3 regions of the Streptomyces sp. NPDC031466 genome follow, and region 2 is predicted to be linked to each of the others. Evidence: riboswitches for the same ligand, from Rfam matches in the RefSeq annotation. Region 2 holds a riboswitch; each other region holds the start of a gene.
What was found. A riboswitch is a leader RNA that binds a small molecule or an ion and turns the genes downstream of it on or off. The one in region 2 is predicted to bind cyclic di-AMP.
Positions count from the first base shown of each region.

Region 1 (7,300 bases), on a different contig from region 2:
ACAGGAGGAGGCCCGTGCCCATGCCGAGGGCGACGTCGGCGTACGTCTCGTGGCCGGGTTCGGCGTACGCGGCCGACTCGAAGGACGCCCACAGGCCGAGCGCGCACACGGCGAGGGAGGACAGGAGCCACAAGAGGCTGAGGCCGGGGGAGCGCAGACGGGCGTCGGACGCCGGGTCTCGGTCCAGGGCGATCCAGGCGTCGGTGAGTTCTCGTATCCGCCGGTCGCGGCGGAGGCTGAGGACGACGCCGACCACCGAGGGCGCCAGCGCCGCGAGGCCGAGGACCGCGAGGACCGGGCCGAGGATGAGCCCCGTGGCGTCCTTCTCCTCGATGAGTTTGATCGGCTGCATCAGCAGTGCCCAGCCGATCACGGCGCCGAGACCGCACAGCCACAGGAACAGGAGCCGGTGCACCCCGAGGTGGCGTCGGCGGAGTTCGTGGAGGGCCATGCCCCGGTCGGTGAGCAGCGCCCGACGGTCCGGCCAGGTGCGCAGCTGCGCGGGAGGGGGAGGCGGCGGCAACGTACGGCTGGGCATGGACCCGACAGTACTGGGGGCCGTCGGGCCGGTTCACACCACCCGGGTGGCGCCCGCGAACGGCATGTGGTCGATCGGTGCGAGCCGCACCGGGGCGCTCGGGTTCGGGGCGTGGATCATCTGGCCGTTGCCCACGTAGATGCCGACGTGGCTGATGCCCGAGTAGAAGAACACCAGGTCACCGGTGCGGAGTGCGGAGCGTGCGACGCGCTCCCCGGCGGCGATCTGGGCGTAGGTGGTGCGGGGCAGCGAGACGCCCGCCGCCCGGTAGGCGGCCTGGACCAGCCCCGAGCAGTCGAAGGCGTTGGGGCCCGTCGCGCCCCATACGTAGGGGCTGCCGATCGCCTTGTAGGCGTAGGAGACGGCGGCCGCGGCGCGGGCGTTGGGAGCCTTGGACGGTGCGTGCGGCTGCGGGGTCCGGGTGTGCGAACGGGTGACCCGGTCGGTGTTGTCGTCCGCGAGCTGTGTGCGCTGCTCGGCGTCCGCGAGCTGTGTGCGCTGTTCGGCGGTGAGCCGGGACAGCAGCCGCTTGGCCTCACCGAGTTTGCCGGTGATCGTGTTCTTGTGTTTCCGCAGTTCCGCCTGGCGCGAGCGGAGGGTGGAGAGGTGACCGTCGGCCTCGGCGTGCAGCTGGTCGATCTGACGGAGCTTCTTGCGCACGTCCCTGATGGCGGCGGCCCGGCGGTTGCCGGCCCGGTCGGCGAACGAGGCGCGGTCCAGGAACTGTTCGGGGTCGGAGGAGAGCGCGAGCTGCACGGAGGGGTCGATGCCGCCCGCGCGGTACTGGGCGGCCGCGTATGAACCGAGGCTTTCGCGGGCGGAGTTGAGTTCGGCCGTCTTGCGGGCCGCCTCGTCGCGCAGCTCGCCGAGGGAGGTCTCGGCCTTCTCGGCCTTCTCCTTCACCCCGTTGTACTTCTCGGTGGCGATCTCCGCCTCCCGGTGGAGCGCGTCGACCTTGGACTTCACCTCGGCGGGGCTGAGCCGGGGGTCCGCGTGCCCGGTGCCGTCGAGGGCGGTCACCGAAGCGGCTCCCGCCAGGGCGAGGGTGGCGGCGGTGCGGGCCGCACGGCCGGTGAGCAAGCGCTGTCGGGGTTTGCGGTGCGCTGCCACGAAGGGGGCTCCTTACCTGACCGGCGACGGCCCGCACAGGGGGAGCGGGCCGCCGCCGGGTTTCTCGGCGGTGATGACCGACTGCCGCCCTGGACGGGCGGCGGTGGGGATCCGGTCACCTGGTGAAGGACGCTAAACCCGGACGTAACGGCCCGGTGAGGGCTTGCGTGCAACTGACGGAAGTGGGCGGAACGGCGACCATGTATGCCCGTTCCGGATGCGGATTCGATGACCTACTTGTCATGAGTGTGGCCATTGTGGTGGCTGTGCCCCAGCTGTCCGTCGCGGGGTGATAAGGGGCCGCCCGAGGTGGGCGACGTGGGGCCGGGCTAGGCTCCGGCCTCATGGACGTACTCATCCATCTCTTCGTCGGCCTGCACATCATCGGCATCGCCTCGCTCCTGGGCGGCTTCCTGACCCAGATGAAGCAGATGGGCCAGGGCACCGCCCGCTTCAGCCCCGCGATGCTGCACGGCGCGTTGACCATGCTCGTGACCGGTGCCGTCCTGGTGGGCCTGAACCAGGCCGACGACAACCCGGTCAACAACCTCAAGATCGGCATCAAGATGGCCGTGCTGATCGTGATCCTCGCGCTGGTCTACGTGAAGCGGGACGAGGAGAAGATCGACAAGGGCGTGTTCGGCGCGGTGGGGCTGCTGACGACGGCCAACATCTTCATCGCCGTGCTGTGGACCTGATCCCCCCAATGACGGCCCTCCGGTAACGGCCCTCCGTTAGCGACCCTCTACGCGCGCGTGGCCCGCACTCCGCGAAGAGTGCGGGCCACGCGCGCGTAGAGGGCGCTCACCAGGGTTATGCCGGGCGCACCACACTGTGGATGGGCAGGTAGGAGATCGCCTCGACACGGACGTTCGCGCCCGGCCTCGGGGCGTGGATCATCGTGCCGTCGCCGATGTAGATCCCCACATGACTGAGGTCGTCGTAGAAGAACACCAGGTCACCCGGCTCGGCATCGGCGGTTCTCACGGTTGTGCCCGCCTTCGCCTGATCCCATGTGGTGCGCGGCAGGGAGATCCCGACGGCCTTCCACGCGTCCTGGGTGAGCCCGGAGCAGTCGTAGGAATCCGGACCGGTGGCGCCCCAGACGTACGGCTTGCCGAGCTGGGCCCGTGCGAAATCGACGACCTTCGCGGCCTTGGTGGAGTACCCGCTGTCCGTGCTCCCCGACCCGGGAATCGACCCGGGGATCGACCCGGGACCCGACCCGGCTCCGGTCCCTGAGCCGCCGTCCTGGCCCTCTCCCGCACCCTCGGCCTGCCCGCCCCCGTGCCCCTGCCCCTGGCCCCGATCCGTCTCCTTCCGCGCCGCCTCTTCGGCCTTGTGCTTGCGCTCCGCCTCGGCGGCCTGTTCGCGCGCCAGTCCCTCGGCCTTGCGCTCGGCCTCCCGCTCCCGCTTCCGTTCGGCCGCCGCGAGCCGTGCCTTCTCCTCGGCGGTCAGCTCCGAGAGCAGCTCACGCGCCTCGCCCAGCTTCTTCTGGACGGTCCGCTTGCTCGTCCTGAGGCCGTCGCGGGAGTCGCTCAGCGTCTCGAGGCTCTGCGCCGCCCTCGCGCGCTGTTTCGTCGCCGACGCCTGCTGCGCCTGGTAGTCGTCCACGGCCTTTTTCTGCCGCGCGGTCAGCCGGCCCGCCAGGTGGTTCTGGTCGAAGTAACCCTGAGGGTCGTCGGCCAGCATCATCGCGGCCGTATGGGAGGCGGCGCCGGTGCGGTACTGCGCGGCGGCGTAGGAGCCGAGCTTTTGACGTGCCTCGTTCAGCTTGTCCGCGCGCTGGGCCACGTCGTCGAGCAGGCGGTCGGTCCTCCTGCGCTGCTTGTCGGTCTTTTCCTTGGCCGAGTTGTACTTCTGGGTGGCCACGCCCGCCTGGTGGTAGAGGTCGTCGACCTTCTTCCGCACCTCTTCGAGGCTGGGTCCTTCGGGGCCGGGCTCTTCGAGGCGGGGCCTCGTCGGCTCGGAGGGGGCTGCCTGCGCGCTCTGCGACAGGAGGGCCACGGAGGTCAGGGCCGCCGTCGTGATGCCGACGGCCGGGGTGGTGCGGGTCCGGGGTGCGGTCGGCCGGGTCCGTGGCTTGCGGTGCGACGCCAAGGGAGGCGACTCCTTCCGTAGACCGCCTACCGGGTTAGCTGTCGGGTTCGGGCGGGTGCTCCGGAAGGTTGCCCTACGGTCCCGTACTGCGTACGGGACCGATTCACCCCAGGTTTTCGGTGGGTCCCCGGCTCCGAACGCGTCGGACTCGGCGGAGGCCACCCGCTCCCGGCGAGGTTCGCCGGCGGGGGACGAGCGGCCCGCGCAGCACGCTAGCCAACTCGTGAGGCGGGTGTGAAGGTTGATGTTCGATATGCCCGATACATTTCCGTGACTTTACGAGGGCCTTGATGCGGGCGTGAGGTGAGCATGACGCGGGAAGCCCGGGGGCCGCTGCGGAGCGTGAGCGTTCGTGGGCGGGGCGTAGAGGAAGGTGAGCCGGTCACCGGATGTGAGTCACCGGCGGATGTGAGGTGGTCGGAACCCGGGGCGGTTTGTCAGTGGGGCCGCCTAGACTCGGGAGGCGATGAGCAGCCTCTTTGATGACAGCTTCCTGGCGGACCTGCAGCCTTCCCGGGCCGCGGACGAAGAGCCCCCGCCGCCGCCCGAGGACAGCGCTCCGGAACCCGTTCCGGACGACTTGTTCAGCGGGAAGTTCGACGTGCCCATGACCCGGGACACGCACTACCGCGACGGTGCCCCGCGCCCGGTCATCGACCCGGCGACGCTCCTGGAGGGGCTGAACGAGAACCAGCGCGCGGCCGTCGTGCACGCGGGCGCCCCGCTGCTCATCGTCGCCGGCGCCGGCTCCGGCAAGACCCGCGTGCTGACCCACCGCATCGCGTACCTCCTCGCCGAGCGCGGTGTGCACCCCGGCCAGATCCTCGCGATCACCTTCACGAACAAGGCCGCGGGCGAGATGAAGGAGCGCGTCGAGCAGCTCGTGGGCCCCCGGGCCAACGCGATGTGGGTGTCGACCTTCCACAGCGCCTGCGTCCGCATCCTGCGCCGCGAGTACAAGAAGCTGGGCTTCACGTCCTCCTTCTCGATCTACGACGCCGCGGACTCCAAGCGCCTGATGGCCCTGGTCTGCCGCGATCTCGACCTGGACCCCAAGAAGTTCCCGCCGAAGTCCTTCAGCGCCAAGATCTCGAACCTGAAGAACGAGCTGATCGACGAGGAGGACTTCGCGGCGCAGGCGGCCGACGGCTTCGAGAAGACCCTCGCCCAGGCCTACGCCATGTACCAGTCACGCCTGCGCGAGGCGAACGCGCTGGACTTCGACGACCTGATCATGACGACGGTCCACCTCCTGCGTGCCTTCCCGGACGTCGCCGAGCACTACCGCCGCCGCTTCCGGCACGTCATGGTCGACGAGTACCAGGACACGAACCACGCGCAGTACGCACTGGTGCGCGAGCTGGTCGGCCCCTCCGGAGGCGAGGGCGACGACCCCGCGGAGCTGTGCGTGGTGGGTGACGCGGACCAGTCGATCTACGCCTTCCGCGGTGCCACCATCCGCAACATCCTCCAGTTCGAGGAGGACTACGCCGACGCGACGACGATCCTCTTGGAGCAGAACTACCGCTCCACGCAGACGATCCTGACCGCCGCCAACGCCGTCATCGAGCGGAACGAGAGCCGGCGCCCGAAGAACCTGTGGACCAACCAGGGCGCGGGCGCCCGCATCACCGGCTATGTCGCCGACACCGAGCACGACGAGGCGCAGTTCGTCGCCGACGAGATCGACCGGCTCACGGACGCGGGTGACGCGAAGGCCGGCGACGTCGCGATCTTCTACCGGACGAACGCCCAGTCCCGTGTCTTCGAAGAGATCTTCATCCGTGTCGGCCTGCCCTACAAGGTCGTCGGCGGCGTCCGCTTCTACGAGCGCAAGGAGGTCCGCGATGTGCTGGCCTACCTGCGCGTTCTCGCGAACCCCGAGGACGCGGTCCCGCTGCGGCGCATCCTCAACGTCCCCAAGAGGGGCATTGGCGACCGCGCCGAGGCGATGATCGACGCCCTCTCGCAGCGCGAGAAGATCTCCTTCCCGCAGGCACTGCGTCGCGTCGACGAGGCGTACGGAATGGCGGCCCGCTCCACCAACGCCGTCAAGCGGTTCAACGCGCTCATGGAGGACCTGCGGACCATCGTCGAGTCCGGCGCGGGCCCGGCCGTCGTCCTGGAGGCCGTGCTCGAACGGACCGGCTACCTCGCCGAACTGCAGGCGTCGACCGACCCGCAGGACGAGACCCGCATCGAGAACCTCCAGGAACTCGCCGCCGTCGCACTCGAATTCGAGCAGGAGAACGCGCAGGGCAACGAGCGGGCGGAAGGCGAGGAGGGGGCCGCCGCTCCGGCGGGCACGCTCTCCGACTTCCTGGAGCGCGTCGCGCTCGTGGCCGACTCCGACCAGATTCCGGATGAGGAGGACGACGGCTCCGGAGTCATCACGCTCATGACGCTGCACACCGCCAAGGGCCTGGAATTCCCCGTGGTGTTCCTGACCGGTATGGAGGACGGCGTCTTCCCGCACATGCGCTCCCTCGGGCAGGTCAAGGAGTTGGAGGAAGAGCGTCGCCTCGCCTACGTGGGCATCACGCGTGCGCGGGAGCGGCTCTACCTGACCCGGTCCTCGATGCGCAGCGCCTGGGGCCAGCCCTCGTACAACCCGCCGTCCCGCTTCCTCGAAGAGATTCCGGATACGCATCTGGACTGGAAGCGGAAGGGCTCCGTCGGCCCCCTCGCGTCCTCCGGTCCCGCCGGTGGCATCGCCTCGTCGCTGTCCTCCTCGCGCTCGCGCACCGGTGGCGCGCAGGGCTTCGCGACCCGCCGCGCCTCGGAGAAGCCGGTGGTCTCGCTGGCGGTCGGGGACCGGGTGACGCACGACCAATTCGGCCTGGGGACCGTGGTCGGGGTGAAGGGCACGGGGGCGAACGCCGAGGCGACGGTGGACTTCGGTGAGCCCAAGCCGAAGCGGCTCCTGCTGCGGTACGCGCCGGTCGAGAAGCTGTAACGCCGAGGGCGGGAGCCCGATGGGCCGCGCCTTCGCCGGCGGCGGCCCATCGGCGAGCCGCGCCCGGCGGGGCGGCCTCGGCTACGTCGGGTCGAGGCCGTGGCTGCGCAGCCACGGCAGCGGGTCGATCGCCGAGCCGTGGCTGGGGCGCACCTCGAAGTGCAGGTGCGGGCCCGTGGAGTTGCCGGAGTTCCCGGAGAAGGCGATGGTCTCGCCCGCCTTCACCGGACCGCTGGAGATCTTGTGCTGGGAGAGGTGGCAGTACCACGTCTCCGTGCCGTCCTTGGCGGTCACGATCGCCATGTTGCCGTAGGCGCTGTTCCACTTCGTGGTCACGGTGCCGTCGGTCGCGGCGAAGACCTCTGTGCCGTACGAGACCGGGAAGTCGATGCCGGAGTGCGCCGACATCCAGTTGACGCCCGCCTGTCCGTACTGCGCGCTCAGCCCGTGCTGCTTGACCGGCAGGACGAACTTGGGGCGCATGCGTTCCTTGCGCGCCGCCTCCGCCGCCGCCTTCTTCTGCGCGGCCACCTTCTGGGCCTTGAGGTCGATGCGCTCCTGCGTGCGGCTCGCCCGGTCAGCGAAGTCACCCGCGT
Region 1 covers NZ_JBVIJT010000010.1:111,973-119,272, reverse strand. The annotation lists gene ACZ5GP_RS25070 (hypothetical protein) at 1-538, opposite strand, end outside; gene ACZ5GP_RS25065 (C40 family peptidase) at 572-1,648, opposite strand; gene ACZ5GP_RS25060 (hypothetical protein) at 1,993-2,346, shown strand; gene ACZ5GP_RS25055 (C40 family peptidase) at 2,462-3,748, opposite strand; cyclic di-AMP (ydaO/yuaA leader) riboswitch at 3,757-3,912, opposite strand; gene pcrA (DNA helicase PcrA) at 4,215-6,704, shown strand; gene ACZ5GP_RS25045 (M23 family metallopeptidase) at 6,786-7,300, opposite strand, start outside.
Region 1: linked by a shared signal. The riboswitch ahead of ACZ5GP_RS25055 (C40 family peptidase) and the one ahead of ACZ5GP_RS32255 (M23 family metallopeptidase) in region 2 are both predicted to bind cyclic di-AMP.

Region 2 (7,300 bases):
GTCCACCAGCGCGACGTTGTTGATGCCGAAGGACTCCTCCATCGGCGTCAGCTTGTACAGCTGCTCGAGGACGGCCTCCGGGACGAAGCCGTTCTTGATCTCGATGACCAGGCGGAGGCCGTGCGAGCGGTCGGTGAGGTCCTTGACGTCGGCGATGCCCTGGAGCTTCTTGGCGCCGACCAGGTCCTTGATCTTGGAGATGACCTTCTCGGGGCCCACGGAGAAGGGTAGTTCGGTGACGACGAGGCCCTTGCGGCGCGCCGTCACGTTCTCCACGGCGACCGTGGCGCGGATCTTGAAGGAGCCGCGGCCCGAGGCGTAGGCGTCCTTGATGCCCGTCAGGCCGACGATCTTGCCGCCCGTGGGCAGGTCGGGACCCGGCACGAACTTCATCAGCGTCTCGAGGTCGGCCCCCGGGTGCTTGATCAGGTGCCGGGCCGCGGCGATGACCTCGCCGAGGTTGTGCGGCGGCATGTTCGTCGCCATGCCGACCGCGATGCCCGACGCGCCGTTGACCAGGAGGTTCGGATAGGCCGCCGGGAGGGCGGTGGGCTCCATTTCCTGGCCGTCGTAGTTCGGCTCGAAGTCGACGGTGTTCTCGTCGATCGACTCCGTCATCAGGGAGGTGGCGTCGGCCATCTTGCACTCGGTGTACCGCATGGCGGCCGGCGGGTCGTCGTTGCCGAGCGAGCCGAAGTTGCCGTGGCCGTCCACCAGCGGGAGGCGCATGGAGAAGGGCTGGGCCATGCGCACCAGCGCGTCATAGATCGACGCGTCGCCGTGCGGGTGCAACTTACCCATGACCTCGCCGACCACGCGGGCGCACTTCACATAGCCGCGGTCGGGGCGCAGACCCATCTCGTTCATCTGGTAGACGATCCTGCGGTGCACCGGCTTCATGCCGTCGCGGGCGTCCGGCAGGGCCCGGGAGTAGATGACCGAATACGCGTACTCGAGGAAGGAGCCCTGCATCTCGTCGACGACGTCGATGTCGAGGATCCTCTCCTCGAACGAGTCGTCGGGCGGCGGGGTCTTCGTGCTGCGGCGGGCCATCGCTGCTGCGGCTCCTTCACCAACAAGTGCGGGTTCTGACGCCGACCATTGTGGACCGTCCCACTGACAACGCCGACCACGACCCGTGCGGCGGCGACGTCACGGCCGGGACTACGCCCTGAGCGGACCGGGAACTTCGTCAGGTGTCAGCACGCTTGCATACAGTGGCAGGACTGGCAGCAACGGTTCTGATCCAGCGAAGATCCAGCGATCGAAGGGACGTACATGCCCATGGGTCACACGGCCACAGCCGAGGCCGGCTCCGGCGGCCTGACAGCGACCGAGCACCGGCTGGCCAACGGCCTGCGCGTGGTGCTCTCCGAGGACCACCTGACCCCGGTCGCCGCCGTCTGCCTCTGGTACGACGTCGGCTCCCGCCACGAGGTCAAGGGGCGTACCGGCCTGGCTCACCTCTTCGAGCACCTGATGTTCCAGGGCTCGGAGCAGGTGCCGGGGAACGGACACTTCGAGCTGGTCCAGGGAGCGGGCGGCTCGCTCAACGGCACGACGAGCTTCGAGCGCACCAACTACTTCGAGACGATGCCCGCCCACCAGCTGGAGCTGGCCCTGTGGCTCGAGGCCGACCGGATGGGCTCGCTGCTCTCCGCGCTCGACGAGGAGTCCATGGAGAACCAGCGCGACGTCGTCAAGAACGAGCGCCGGCAGCGCTACGACAACGTCCCGTACGGCACGGCCTTCGAGAAGCTGACCGCCCTCTCCTACCCGGAGGGCCACCCCTACCACCACACGCCGATCGGCTCCATGGCCGACCTCGACGCGGCCACGCTGGAGGACGCGCGCGCGTTCTTCCGTACGTACTACGCGCCCAACAACGCGGTCCTCTCGGTCGTCGGCGACATCGACCCCGAGCAGACCCTCGCCTGGATCGAGAAGTACTTCGGGTCGATCCCCTCGCACGACGGCAAGCAGCCGCCGCGCGACGGCTCCCTGCCCGAGCGCATCGGGCAGGAGCTGCGCGAGGTCGTCGAGGAGGACGTCCCGGCCCGCGCCCTGATGGCCGCCTACCGCCTGCCGGAGGACGGCACGCGCGCGTGCGACGCCGCCGACCTGGCGCTGACCGTCCTCGGCAGCGGCGAGTCCTCCCGGCTCTACAACCGGCTCGTGCGCCGTGACCGCACCGCCGTCGCCGCGGGCTTCGGGCTGCTGCGCCTGGCCGGCGCCCCCTCGCTCGGCTGGCTGGACGTGAAGACCTCCGGCGATGTCGAGGTCCCGGTCATCGAGGCCGCCGTCGACGAGGAGCTGGCCCGCTTCGCCGCGGAGGGCCCCACCCCGGAGGAGATGGAGCGCGCCCAGGCACAGCTGGAGCGCGAGTGGCTCGACCGGCTCGGCACGGTCGCCGGCCGCGCGGACGAACTGTGCCGGTACGCGGTCCTGTTCGGCGACCCGCAGCTCGCCCTCACCGCCGTCCAGCGCGTCCTCGACGTCACCGCCGAGGAGGTCCAGGAGGTCGCCAAGGCCCGCCTGCGCCCCGACAACCGCGCGGTGCTCGTCTACGAACCCGTGGCCACCGCGGACGGGACAGCCGAGGACGCCGTGGAAGAGGACGCCGAAGAAGAGGAGGCGGCGAAGTGAGCGAGGCCGCGACGATGCAGTTCCACCCGCAGCCCCAGGCCGGCACGGCCAAGCCGTGGGCCTTTCCCGCCCCCGAGCGAGGCGCCCTGCCCAACGGCCTCACGGTGCTGCGCTGCGACCGCCCGGGCCAGCAGGTCGTCGCCGTGGAGGTGCACCTGGAGGCGCCCCTGGACGCCGAGCCCGAGGGTCTCGACGGCGTCGCCACGATCATGGCGAGGGCCTTCAACGAAGGCACCGACAAGCACTCCGCCGAGGAGTTCGCCGCCGAGCTCGACCGCTGCGGTGCCACGATGGACGCGCACGCCGACCACCCCGGCGTCCGGGTCTCCCTCGAAGTCCCGGTCTCCCGCCTCCCGAAGGCGCTCGGCCTGCTCTCCGACGCCCTGCGCGCCCCCGCCTTCGCGGACAGCGAGATCGAGCGCCTCGTGCGCAACCGCCTGGACGAGATCCCGCACGAGGCCGCCAACCCGGCGCGCCGCGCCGCCAAGGAACTCTCCCGGCAGCTCTTCCCGGCCGGCACGCGCATGTCCCGGCCCCGCCAGGGGACCGAGGAGACGGTCACCGCCATCGACTCGGCGGCCGTACGCGCCTTCTACGAGAAGCACGTCCGCCCCGCGACGGCCACCCTGGTGATCGTCGGTGACCTCACGGGCACCGACCTGGACGCCGTCCTCGCGGACACCGTCGGCACCTGGACGGGCGGCACGGCCGAGCCCCGCCCGAGCCTGCCGATCACCGCCGACGACACGGGCCGCGTCGTCATCGTGGACCGCCCCGGAGCCGTCCAGACGCAGCTCCTGATCGGCCGCATCGGCCCGGACCGGCACGACCGGATCTGGCCGGCCCAGGTCCTCGGCACGTACTGCCTCGGCGGCACCCTCACCTCCCGGCTGGACCGCGTCCTGCGCGAGGAGAAGGGCTACACCTACGGAGTGCGGGCGTTCAGCCAGGTCCTGCGGTCCGCTCCGGACGGCTCGGGCGCCGCGATGCTCGCCATCAGCGGATCGGTCGACACCGCCTCCACCGGCCCCGCGCTGGACGACCTGTGGAAGGTCCTGCGCACGCTCGCCGCGGAGGGCCTGACGGACGCGGAGCGCGACGTGGCGGTGCAGAACCTCGTGGGCGTGGCCCCGCTCAAGTACGAGATGGCCGCCTCCGTCGCCGCGACGCTCGCCGACCAGGTCGAGCAGAACCTGCCGGACGACTTCCAGGCACAGCTGTACCGGCAGTTGGCCGCCACCGGCACCGTGGAGGCCACCGCGGCCGTCGTGAGCGCCTTCCCGGAGGACCACCTGGTGACCATCCTCGTCGGTGACGCCGCGCAGATCGAGGAGCCCGTCAGGGCGCTCGGCATCGGCGAGGTGAGCGTGGTCAGCGGCTGAACCAGAGGCTGCGGCCGACCAGAGGCCGCGCTCGATCCAGAGGCGGCGGCTGAGCGAGAGTCAGCGCGTTTCGAGGCCCCGGTGACCGGTTCGGTCGCCGGGGCCTCATATGTCCGAGTTTGTATGGCGGTTGCCCGTCTGCCGTGTGGCGTGCGCAACAAAAGTGTCGATCCGTTTGTCGATTGAAAGAGGGGGCGCTTAGCTTCGATCCGGCTGTCCGTCACACACCACGTCGCATCCGCGGCACCGGACAGTCATCGCCGAGTCCCCGTACGGTGCGAGCCAGGGGAGCCGGGGACCCACAGTCCCTTGGGGTGAATCGGGCACCTTGCCGTCAGGTGAGGGGCTCGTAGGAGACCTTCCTGCTCCGAACCCGTCAGCTAACCCGGTAGGCGAGAAGGAAGGAAAGGATCAGCCGCTTCATGGCGTTCACCCGTGCCACCGGGAAGCACCGTCGTCCCAGCCGCCTCACCCGCACGACCGCGAACGTCGCGGGCGTCGCCGCGCTGACCACCACCGGGGTCATCGGAGGCATGGCCGCTCCGGCGCTCGCCGCCGTCGACGAAGGGGCCGTGGAGCACACCGGCCTCACCCAGGCGATCTCCGTGGGCGGCTCGCTCGCCGAGACCATCGACGCCCAGGCCGCCGCGCAGCGCCAGGCGGCCGAGGACGCCGCCGCCGCCAAGCTGGCCGAAGCGGCCGCCAAGAAGAAGGCCGCCGAGGACAAGCGCAAGGCCGAGGCCGAGGCCAAGGTGAAGGCCAAGAAGGAGCGCGAGGCCAAGGAGCGCGCCGCCCGCGCGGCCGAGCGCAAGCGCCTGAACGCCTACGTCTCCCCGATCTCCGGCTCGTACGTCTCCACGGGCTACCAGACCGGCGGCGCCATGTGGTCCTCCGGCAGCCACACCGGCGTCGACTTCCACGCCGCTTCCGGCACCCCGGTCCACGCGGTCGGCGCGGGCACCGTCGTCGAGGCCGGCTGGGGCGGCGCGTACGGCAACAACGTCGTCATCAAGATGAACGACGGCACGTACACCCAGTACGGCCACATGTCCTCGCTCGGCGTCACCGTCGGTCAGACGGTCACCCCGGGCCAGCAGATAGGCCTCTCGGGCTCCACCGGCAACTCCAGTGGCCCGCACCTCCACTTCGAGGCCCGCACCGGCCCCGAGTACGGCTCGGACATCGACCCCGTGGCGTACCTGCGCTCGCACGGCGTCAACGTCTGACCTCTCAGCACACCGAAGACCCCGGCTCTCCCGAGCCGGGGTCTTCGCGGTTTTCCGGCCCTTCCGCGCTTGGCCAAAAGATATCCATGGATTGCGGCCCGCCGTCGGTAATTCCGGCACTCTGCAATAGAGTTGCCGAACGAGCGTCGGTCGACCGCGTTTCGCGGGGATTAAGGCGGAGGTCCGGTCATGCGTATTCCCGCGCATTCGGTGTGCACGGCCATCCGGGACGACATCGTCTCCGGTGTCCACGAAAGGGGCGGCCGGCTCACCGAGGAGCTTCTGGCCCGCCGCTACGGCGTCTCGCGCGTTCCGGTGCGCGAGGCCCTGCGCACCCTGGAGGCCGAGGGGTTCGTCGTCACGCGCCGACACGCGGGCGCCTGCGTCGCCGAGCCCACGGAGCAGGAGGCGGCCGACCTCCTGGAGCTGCGCATGCTGCTCGAACCGCTCGCGGCCGCCCGCGCGGCCCGGCGCCGCACCGACGCGCACCTCAAGGTCCTGCGCGGCCTCGTCCGGCTCGGCCAGGAGCGCGCGCGGCGGGGGCAGGGGGAGGATCTGCGGTCACTGGGCGGCTGGTTCCACGAGACGCTCGCCCAGGCCTCCGTCAGTCCCGGCCTCATCGCGCTGCTCGCCCAGCTCCGGCACAAGATCGCCTGGATGTACGTCGTGGAGCCGTCAGCGGCGCCGTTCGACGCGTGGGCGCAGCGCGCGGCGATCGTCGACGCGGTGGGCCGCGGGGACGGGGAGCGGGCCAGGGCGCTCACCTGCGACCAGATGGAGCGGACCGCGGGCGCGCACCGATTGCGCCATACAGCGAGCGCGGGCCGTGTGAGGGATCCGCAACATCCCGTCAACACGGTGAGCCTTAGGAATTAACGCGCGTGCCGTATACAAGTCACAGGGCGGCGTTATTCGAGAGAATTCATTCTGCGTGAATTTCGGAACGCGCCGGAGCGCGCGGTAACGCGCCGGATCGCACCGACTCGCGCCGGATTTCCTCTGAGTTGCCCTGGATAAAGCGAAGAGCCCACCCCGTGTTCCGGAGTGGACCCTTCAAAAGTGCTGCGCGATCGAACGCGCTGGGTGGCTCAGACCGTCTCCGGAAGCTCCTCGAGGCCCTCCGCGACCAGCTTCGCCAGACGGTCCAGGGCGGCGTCCGCACCCTCGGCGTCGGAGGCGAGGACGATCTCCTCGCCGCCCTGGGCGCCGAGGCCGAGCACCGCGAGCATCGAGCCGGCGTTGACCGGGTTGCCGTCGGCCTTGGCGATCGTCACGGGGACGCCGGCGGCCGTGGCCGCGCGGACGAAGATGGAGGCGGGTCGGGCGTGAAGGCCCTCGGCCCAGCCGACGTTGACGCGGCGCTCAGCCATGTGTTGCTGCCCTTCCAGGTGTCTCACACTTGTCTAGACCATTGTCGCATGCCGTGGCGGGTGCTCCGTCGGCCGAACGCCGGTCCTCCTCGACCGTACCCGGACCGCATGCCCCCGCGACCCGTACGCTGGCCCCATGCAGACCCCGTCGGATCAGCAGGATCGGCATCGGCAGGACCGGCACGACTACCCGTCGCACTGGGAAGCCGACGTGGTGCTGCGCGACGGGGGCACCGCGCGGATCAGGCCCATCACGGTCGAGGACGCGGACCGCCTGGTCAGCTTCTACGAACAGGTGTCCGACGAGTCGAAGTACTACCGCTTCTTCGCGCCCTACCCCCGGCTGTCCGCCAAGGACGTGCGCCGCTTCACCCACCACGACCAGGTGGACCGGGTGGGACTCGCGGCCACGGTGGGCGGCGAATTCATCGCGACGGTGCGCTACGACCGCATCGACGAGCGTGGCATGGCCGCCAGCGCGCCGGCCGACGAGGCCGAGGTCGCCTTCCTCGTGCAGGACGCCCACCAGGGCCGTGGCGTGGCCTCCACGCTCCTCGAACACATCGCGGCGGTCGCGCGGGAGCGGGGCATCCGCCGGTTCGCCGCCGAGGTGCTGCCCGCCAACACCAAGATGATCAAAGTCTTCACGGACGCCGGCTACCGGCAAAAGCGCAGC
Region 2 covers NZ_JBVIJT010000016.1:69,462-76,761, reverse strand. The annotation lists gene ACZ5GP_RS32270 (DNA gyrase/topoisomerase IV subunit A) at 1-1,053, opposite strand, end outside; gene ACZ5GP_RS32265 (M16 family metallopeptidase) at 1,279-2,646, shown strand; gene ACZ5GP_RS32260 (M16 family metallopeptidase) at 2,643-4,028, shown strand; cyclic di-AMP (ydaO/yuaA leader) riboswitch at 4,277-4,438, shown strand; gene ACZ5GP_RS32255 (M23 family metallopeptidase) at 4,451-5,254, shown strand; gene ACZ5GP_RS32250 (GntR family transcriptional regulator) at 5,444-6,130, shown strand; gene ACZ5GP_RS32245 (HPr family phosphocarrier protein) at 6,343-6,624, opposite strand; gene ACZ5GP_RS32240 (bifunctional acetate--CoA ligase family protein/GNAT family N-acetyltransferase) at 6,761-7,300, shown strand, end outside.

Region 3 (7,300 bases), on a different contig from region 2:
CGGTTGAAGTCCAGGGCCGCGCGGAAGAGCGTCTGCCCCTGGAGGCACCAGGGGAGGCTGGTGGAGCACTGCTTGCAGCCGTTCGCGTGCGTCTTGAACGCTGCGAAGAGGCGCCTGTATCCACAGTCTCGGCAGCAGCGGGGGAACCAGCGGGCGCCGCTGCCGTGCGCATCGATCGTGCGCTCGCCGAGGTCGACGGCAGTAGCGGTGTTGAGGCTGGCCGCGCACCAGACGCACCGCCGGCCGCACACCTGCTCCTCGGCGAGACCAGCCGGGTCGGGCAGGTCGAAGTAGGTGACATCTGCTGCGTTCGATGTACGTCTCGTGGTCACAGCAGGATGATGCTTGCGCACGTAGAACGGCAACTAGGCCGTTCCGTGGCCACCCGTGGCCATGTAGCGGCCATGACCGGAGAGATCCGCGATGGCACCTCAGACTGTCCCCATGAGCCGCAACGACGCGCTTAGGGCTGCCCGTTTTCACGTCGGGTGGCGCACCATCGAGCAGGCCGCGGACCGCATCACCGCCCACGGACAGCAGCTGCTCGGCGATCGGCAGTTCACGGTGTCCGCACGCACCTGGCGGCGGTGGGAGGGGACACGCCCTGGCTGGCCCCCAGAAGAAACCGCCCTTGTTCTGCACGACGCCCTCGGCCGCTGGCCGGAAGACCTCGGATTCACCACGCCTGCGGGGTGGATCCGGCCCGAGCATCACGAAGAGGACCAGGTGAACCGCCGTGCACTCGGTTCCGTCACCGCTGCCGCGCTCGTGGCCGACCCTGTGGCACCTCAGCACGTAGACCCCGCCCTGATCACCTATTTCCAGGAGCAGTTGGAGGGGCACTACCGAGCGGACATGCTGTTGGGCCCGCACGATCTGATGGGCACCGTCTCCGCCCAGTACCAGCTGATCGACAAGCTGGTCCGCTCGGCGAAGGGTGAGACGAGGCGCGGGCTGTTGCGTATCGGGGCCGCGTACTCGGCGCTCGTTGGATGGCTCTACCAGGACGCCGGGGACATGCAGGGCGCGAGCTTCTGGCGGGGCATCACGCAGGAGATCGCGATGCGGTCGCGCGACCCGCACCTGGTCGGATACTCCCTCGTCAACCAGGCGCAAGTACGCACGGACCTGGGCGACGGAGGCGCGGTCATCGACCTGTGCGAGGCGGCCCTGGAGGATTCCAGACGCCTGGTCCCGAAGGTTCGCATCATGGCCCTGCAGCAGCAGGCGCACGGGGCGAGTCTGACGGGGGACCGCCCAGCCGTGGACCGGCTCATCGACCAAGCCGACGGTCTGCTCGCCCGCGTGGACGACGACCTGCCCTGGGGGAACGCCTGCCGTCGCACCCCCGGCTACCTGGAGGTGCAACGCGCCACCTGCTACGGCCGTCTCGGCCTCGGAACTGAAGCCGGGGACCTGTGGGGTCAGGTTCTCGAGGAAGTACCCGGAACGGCACGGAGGGACCGGGGCGTCTACATGGCAAGGCACGCCACAGCGGCGGCCGAAGCGGGTGAGCCAGATCAGGCCGTAGAGATTGCGTGCACGGTGGCGGACATCGCGGTCGAGACCCGGTCCGCGCGTATGCGGCGTGAGTTGTGCACTCTTCAGCGGGTTATGCGGCCGTGGCAGGATGCCCCGGTCGGCAGGGACCTCGCCGAGGTTCTGGAGCCCGTCATCGAGGGGAGCTGAAGAGCGTGGCAGAGGGACCGGTGCCGCTGAGTGAGCAGGAGATCGAAGCGGCTCTTCGGGAAATTCCGGGGTGGCGCCGCGACGGTGACGAAATCACCCGTTCTTACGGGATCCGCTACCACGGCGGAGTGGCGTTGATCGTGCACGTCGCCGATGTGGAGCGCCTCATCGGTCACCATGCGGACATCGATCTTCGGTGGGACAACGTTCGCTTCGGCATCACCACTCATGACGCCGGGCACAAGCTGACCGCTGCGGACTTCGAACTCGCAAAGCGAATCGACGAAATCGCCCAGGCACACGGGGCAGAGACCCTCATCGCCTGATTTCGGCATGGCGGAAAGGGGCCGTCACGTTCTGGGGTGCTGTCGATGTGCCGGGGCGAGGGTGGCCTGTGGGGTCGGTGTGTCGTCGGGCTTCGGGGTGTTTCCGGCCTGAGGCTGTGGTGTGTTGCGGGGCTGGCCGCGCGGGGTCACTCCGCTTCAGCGCGCGTCCGGCGGGTCCGGCGCCAGTACGAGTGGGCGGCGACGGTCAGTGTGATTCCGTAGACGGCGAACGCGGTCAGGCCGATCCAGGCGACCAGCAGCGCATCGCTCGCGGAGTGGAAGTCGCCTCGCCGCATCGTCACCATGCCGGTCGAGGCCAGGGTCAGGTACCCGATGCCGAACACCCCGTACGGAGCCAGCGTGGCGGCGCCGAGCAAGGCCGGGGCCAGCGGGAGCCAGCGGGGGACGCGGCGGCCGCGCAGCCACAGCGACCAGCGCGGGAAGACCTGGCCCCACGGACGGGCCAGGCCCCACAACAGGAAGGCGCCGAGCGCGGCCAGCAACACGGTGCCGTCCAGGCCCCAGGACTCCAGCGTCAGCCAGATTCCTGACGCGCCGTTGCGCTCGGAGACGGCGAGCATCTCCTCGCCGGTCATCCCGGCGAAGGCCCCGCCGGACGCCCAGATGAGCTTCATCGCCGCGTAGGGGAGAAAGGCCGCCGTCCCGACACCGGCCGCCAGTTGGACCGGCCCGGAGGCGGCGGAAGGAGTCCGTGCGACGGCCGCGGCGGGCGGGGGGCGCACGGACCGGGCCGTGGCCGCGAGCAGCACGACCCCGGCCGCCGCCAGCGCGTGGTTCGCCGCGGCCACGCCGTTGTCCACCCCCTGACCGAATACCAGGGTGATGACGTCCATCAGCAAGCCGAACGCGGCCATCCCGGCCGGCACGCAGAGCACCCACAGCCCCACCCGCGACGCCGGCCGCAGTCCGTACCGTGCGACCGCGCCGCAGGTCAGGGCCGCCCCCGCCCCCACCGCCGCGACCCCCCAGCCCAGCGCCGGGGGACCCGGCTCGCTGCCCAGGTAGAACAGGGGCGTCCCGCTCAACGCGCACGCCACGCCGAAACCGGCGTACACCACCGCCCACGCCGTCGTGGCCCGGCCCACCCGGCAAGGCCACCGCTGCCACCACGTGCGCCAAGGCGCCCTCGTCATCCCCGTCGCACCGACCATGCGGTGACCATCGCATCGACCGCAGCGGCGCGGCGTCAACTGCCGGGACGAGCTGCACACGCCTGACGGGTGAGCACCCTCTACGCCCGAGGTACGACCCGCTTCGGGTTACTGCGGTTCGCAGACGTTGTTCGGGGTGGGGTTGAGGACGCCGGCGACCGAGATGGTGTTGCCGCAGAAGTTCACGGTGGCGTGCACGGGGGCCTGCACCAGGTTGCCGGTGGCGAGGCCGGGGGAGTTGGTGACCTTTCCGTCGGCTTGGGGCTCGGGCCCGGGGTCGTCGGCGGTGGCCGGGGCGGTACCGAGGGCGAGGGTGAGCGCGGTGAGCGCCATGGCCACGGCGAGGGCTCCGCGCTTGCTCCGGTGCCTGGGGCTCGGGCTCGGGCTAGGGGGAGGAGTGGACATGGGTGCCGCCTTCCGAAGGTGCAGGGCTGCTTTACCTGGGAGCCTCGCGGGCGCAGCGCGAAGGGGCTCGGCCGGTGACCCGGCAGAGGGAAACGAATCGCCCATTCGTACGCCTGGGCGTGCGCCCGGGGGCACGGTGTGGCAGGACGTGCAGGTCGTGCGCCCGGGAGCGCGGCGTGGCAGGACGTGCAGGTCGTACGCCCGGGGCGCGCCGCACGCCCGAGACGCACCCGGGACACGGCGCGATACCCCGGACGCCGAGCCGGCGACCACCGACCCCGCCGCCCCGACCGCCCCGCCGGACCCCGCCACCCCCGACCACCCCACCGGCCCCCGGAGAAGCGGTTCGCTTCATCCGTCCGGATGGCGTACTGTTGTGTTTACCGACGCGGGGTGGAGCAGCTCGGTAGCTCGCTGGGCTCATAACCCAGAGGTCGCAGGTTCAAATCCTGTCCCCGCTACTGAAGGCCGAGGGCCGGAAGCATTTCGATGCTTCCGGCCCTCGGTGTTTTCCGCCCCGTGACCCGCTCGGCCCACACCGGCTCGCACCCCCGCCCCGCTGCGGGAAACCTGGGTGCAGCGCGGTGATGGGCGCAAACTCGGCGGGAGACAAGCGGTGGGGCAGCGTGGAGGTACCGGCGGCAGCGGAGCCACCGCGCACGAGCGGGCCTTCGTGCGGGCCCTGCCGGTCCTGCTCCTGGTCGTCGGGGTCCTGTACGACGCCTCGACCCCGCCCGACTTCACCGCGGCCCCGCTCTTCACGGCCGCCCCGCTGATCGCCGCCCCCTTCTACTCGCTCCTGAACACCGCCCTGACCGGCGCCGCGGCCTCCGTCTCCGTCATCGTGCTGCACTACGGCAACGCGGCGAACAGCCATGTCGAGGCCGTCACCGAACTGCTGACCGTGATGACCGTCGCCGCCCTCGCCATCGTCATCAACCGCGTCGTGCGCCGCGGCAACGACCGGCTCGCCACCGCCCGCTCCATCGCCGAGGCCACCCAGCGCGCCGTGCTGCCGCAGCCGGACCCCCGGATCGGCGGGCTCGACATCGCGGCGCGGTACGAGGCCGCGCAGGCGGACGCCTTCATCGGCGGCGATCTGTACGCCGTACAGGACACCCCGCACGGCGTGCGGCTCATCGTCGGCGACGTGCGCGGCAAGGGCATGGGCGCGGTGGCCGCCGTCGCCGTGGTCATCGGCGCCTTCCGGGAGGCCGCCGAGCAGGAGGCCACCCTGGAGGCGGTGGCGCAGCGCCTGGAGCGGGCGCTGGCGCGGGAGGGCACCCGGCGGGACGGGCTGGACGCCTTCGAGGGGTTCACCACCGCCGTCCTCGCGGAGATCCGGCTCAGCGACGGCTGCGTACGACTGGTCAACCGAGGGCATCCCGAGCCGCTGCTGCTGCGCGGCGACGGGCGGCTGTGCGTGCTCTCCCCGAGCGAGCCCGCGCTGCCGCTCGGCATGGGCGAACTGGGCGGCTGGCCGGACCGGGCGGACGAGTCGAAGTTCCCGCCCGGCGCGATGCTGCTCTTCTACACGGACGGCCTGTCGGAGGCGCGCGACGCCGCGGGCGTCTTCTACGACCCGGCGGCCCGGCTCGGCGGGCGGATCTTCCCCGGCCGCGAGGGCCCGCACGCGCTGCTGGCCACGCTCACGCAGGAGGTGCGGCGGCACACCGGGGGCGCGGCCACGGACGACATGGCGCTGCTCGCCCTGCGGCGCCCCGCCACCGCGGACGTGACCCACGGACACCACGAGCGTGACGGTGACCCGGGGTGACCGAAGTGCGTTGCCGCACGGCCCAACTGACGTTTTGTCAACGCGGCGAGGGGTCAACTCGCCCCGGTCCTGGCGCCCGTGTCCTGATAAGTACGGGCCGAAGCCGTTAACGATCAATCGGAACGGCTTGGAATACGGGCCCCCCGTCTATTAACGTTCGATAACGCAGCGCGGTCGTCCCAGCCGTCACCAGCGACGGCTCCGTGCGCACGCGCCTAATCCCGCAAGGGAGCCGGGGAACCACCAACTTGGGGTGAATCAGGCATCCGCGCCCTCGTGCCGGATGCTCGTAGGAGACCTTCCTGCTCCGAACCCGTCAGCTAACCCGGTAGGCGAAAGGAAGGAAAGGAGCGCGCCCCAGTGGCGTCCAACCGGCCTGCCCCCCAAGCCGTGTACATACCGAACGACGACGATTTCGGTGGGTACGACCAGGAGACCTGGGAGGAATGGAACCCCACCGAGGAGTCCGTCCGCCCCGTCCGCGGCAGGCACCGTGTGCACAAGAAGGGCGGCGGCGGGCTCGCCCGCAGCTCCACCGTGCTGGGCGTCGGCGTCATCGCCGCCGTCGGCGCGGGAGGCATCGCCACCGCGCAGGACGGCAAGCCGCCGGTCACCATCTCGATGCCCGACCTGGGCGCCGTCGCAGACTCGCTGCCCAAGGCCGACTCGCTTCCCGGCATCGGCTCCCTGATGGCCGACGACGCGTCCGCCGCCGCGGGCGCCGATGCCGTCCCGGCCGCCACGCCGCTCACCACCGCCGGTGCCGGCACCGCCGGTATCCGGCAGGGCGGCGCCGACGCGGGCGAGGCGTTGCGCGCCCGCATCATGCGGCAGGCGGAGAACCAGCAGGCCCAGGCGGACGACGCGGTGCGCACCGCGGCCGAGGAGAGCGCCGCCGAGAAGGCCGCCGCCGAAGCCGCCGCCCAGCAGCGGGAGGCCGAGCGCGAGGCCGACGCGAAGGCCGCCGCCCAGAAGAAGAAGGAGCGGGAGGCCCGGGAGGCCAAGGCCCTGGCCGAGCGTCGGGCCAAGCTCGCCAAGAGCTATGCGCTGCCCACCTCCTCGTACACCCTGACCTCGCACTTCGGTGACGCCGGTGCCATGTGGTCCTCCGGGCACCACACCGGTCTGGACTTCGCCGCGCCGACGGGTACCCCCCTCAAGGCCGTGCACACCGGCACCGTCAAGGAGGCCGGCTGGGCGGGCGCGTACGGCTACCGCACGGTCCTGGAGCTGCCCGACGGCACCGAGGTCTGGTACTGCCACCAGTCCTCGCTCAACGTCAGCGTGGGTCAGAAGGTCGCCACCGGCGATGTCATCGGGCGGGTCGGCGCGACCGGCAACGTCACCGGTCCGCACCTGCACATGGAGGTCCACACCGCGGGCGGGGCCAACATCGACCCGCTGTCCTGGCTGCAGGGCAAGGGCCTCAACCCCTGAACAGCCCCTGAGCAGCCCCTGAGCGCCCCCTGAGTCCGGCGCCCGCGCGCGCCGAGCCGTGCCCTGCCGGAATTCCCCTTCCGGCAGGGACGTTGAGGAACGCATGACTTCTCTCCGTACGCTCGGCTCATCCGACCTCGACGTCTTCCCGCTCTCCCTCGGAGGCAACGTCTTCGGCTGGACCGCCGACCGGGACGCCTCCTTCGCCGTCCTCGACGCCTACGTCGCGGCGGGCGGGAACTTCGTCGACACCGCCGACGCCTACTCGCACTGGGCGGACGGCAACAAGGGCGGCGAGTCCGAGACGCTCATCGGCGCGTGGCTCGCCGAGCGCGGCAACCGCTCCGATGTCGTCGTCGCCACGAAGGTCGGCTCCCACCCCGATTTCAAGGGACTCTCCGCCGACACCATCAAGGGCGCCGCCGAGGCCTCCCTGCGCCGCCTCGGCACCGACTACATCGACCTCTACTACACCCACTTCGACGACCCGTCGG
Region 3 covers NZ_JBVIJT010000005.1:661,505-668,804, forward strand. The annotation lists gene ACZ5GP_RS15100 (hypothetical protein) at 1-332, opposite strand, end outside; gene ACZ5GP_RS15105 (Twin-arginine translocation pathway signal) at 445-1,689, shown strand; gene ACZ5GP_RS15110 (4a-hydroxytetrahydrobiopterin dehydratase) at 1,695-2,015, shown strand; gene ACZ5GP_RS15115 (hypothetical protein) at 2,162-3,121, opposite strand; gene ACZ5GP_RS15120 (chaplin) at 3,296-3,520, opposite strand; tRNA gene ACZ5GP_RS15125 (tRNA-Met) at 3,980-4,053, shown strand; gene ACZ5GP_RS15130 (PP2C family protein-serine/threonine phosphatase) at 4,209-5,369, shown strand; cyclic di-AMP (ydaO/yuaA leader) riboswitch at 5,572-5,719, shown strand; gene ACZ5GP_RS15135 (M23 family metallopeptidase) at 5,730-6,806, shown strand; gene ACZ5GP_RS15140 (aldo/keto reductase) at 6,910-7,300, shown strand, end outside.
Region 3: linked by a shared signal. The riboswitch ahead of ACZ5GP_RS15135 (M23 family metallopeptidase) and the one ahead of ACZ5GP_RS32255 (M23 family metallopeptidase) in region 2 are both predicted to bind cyclic di-AMP.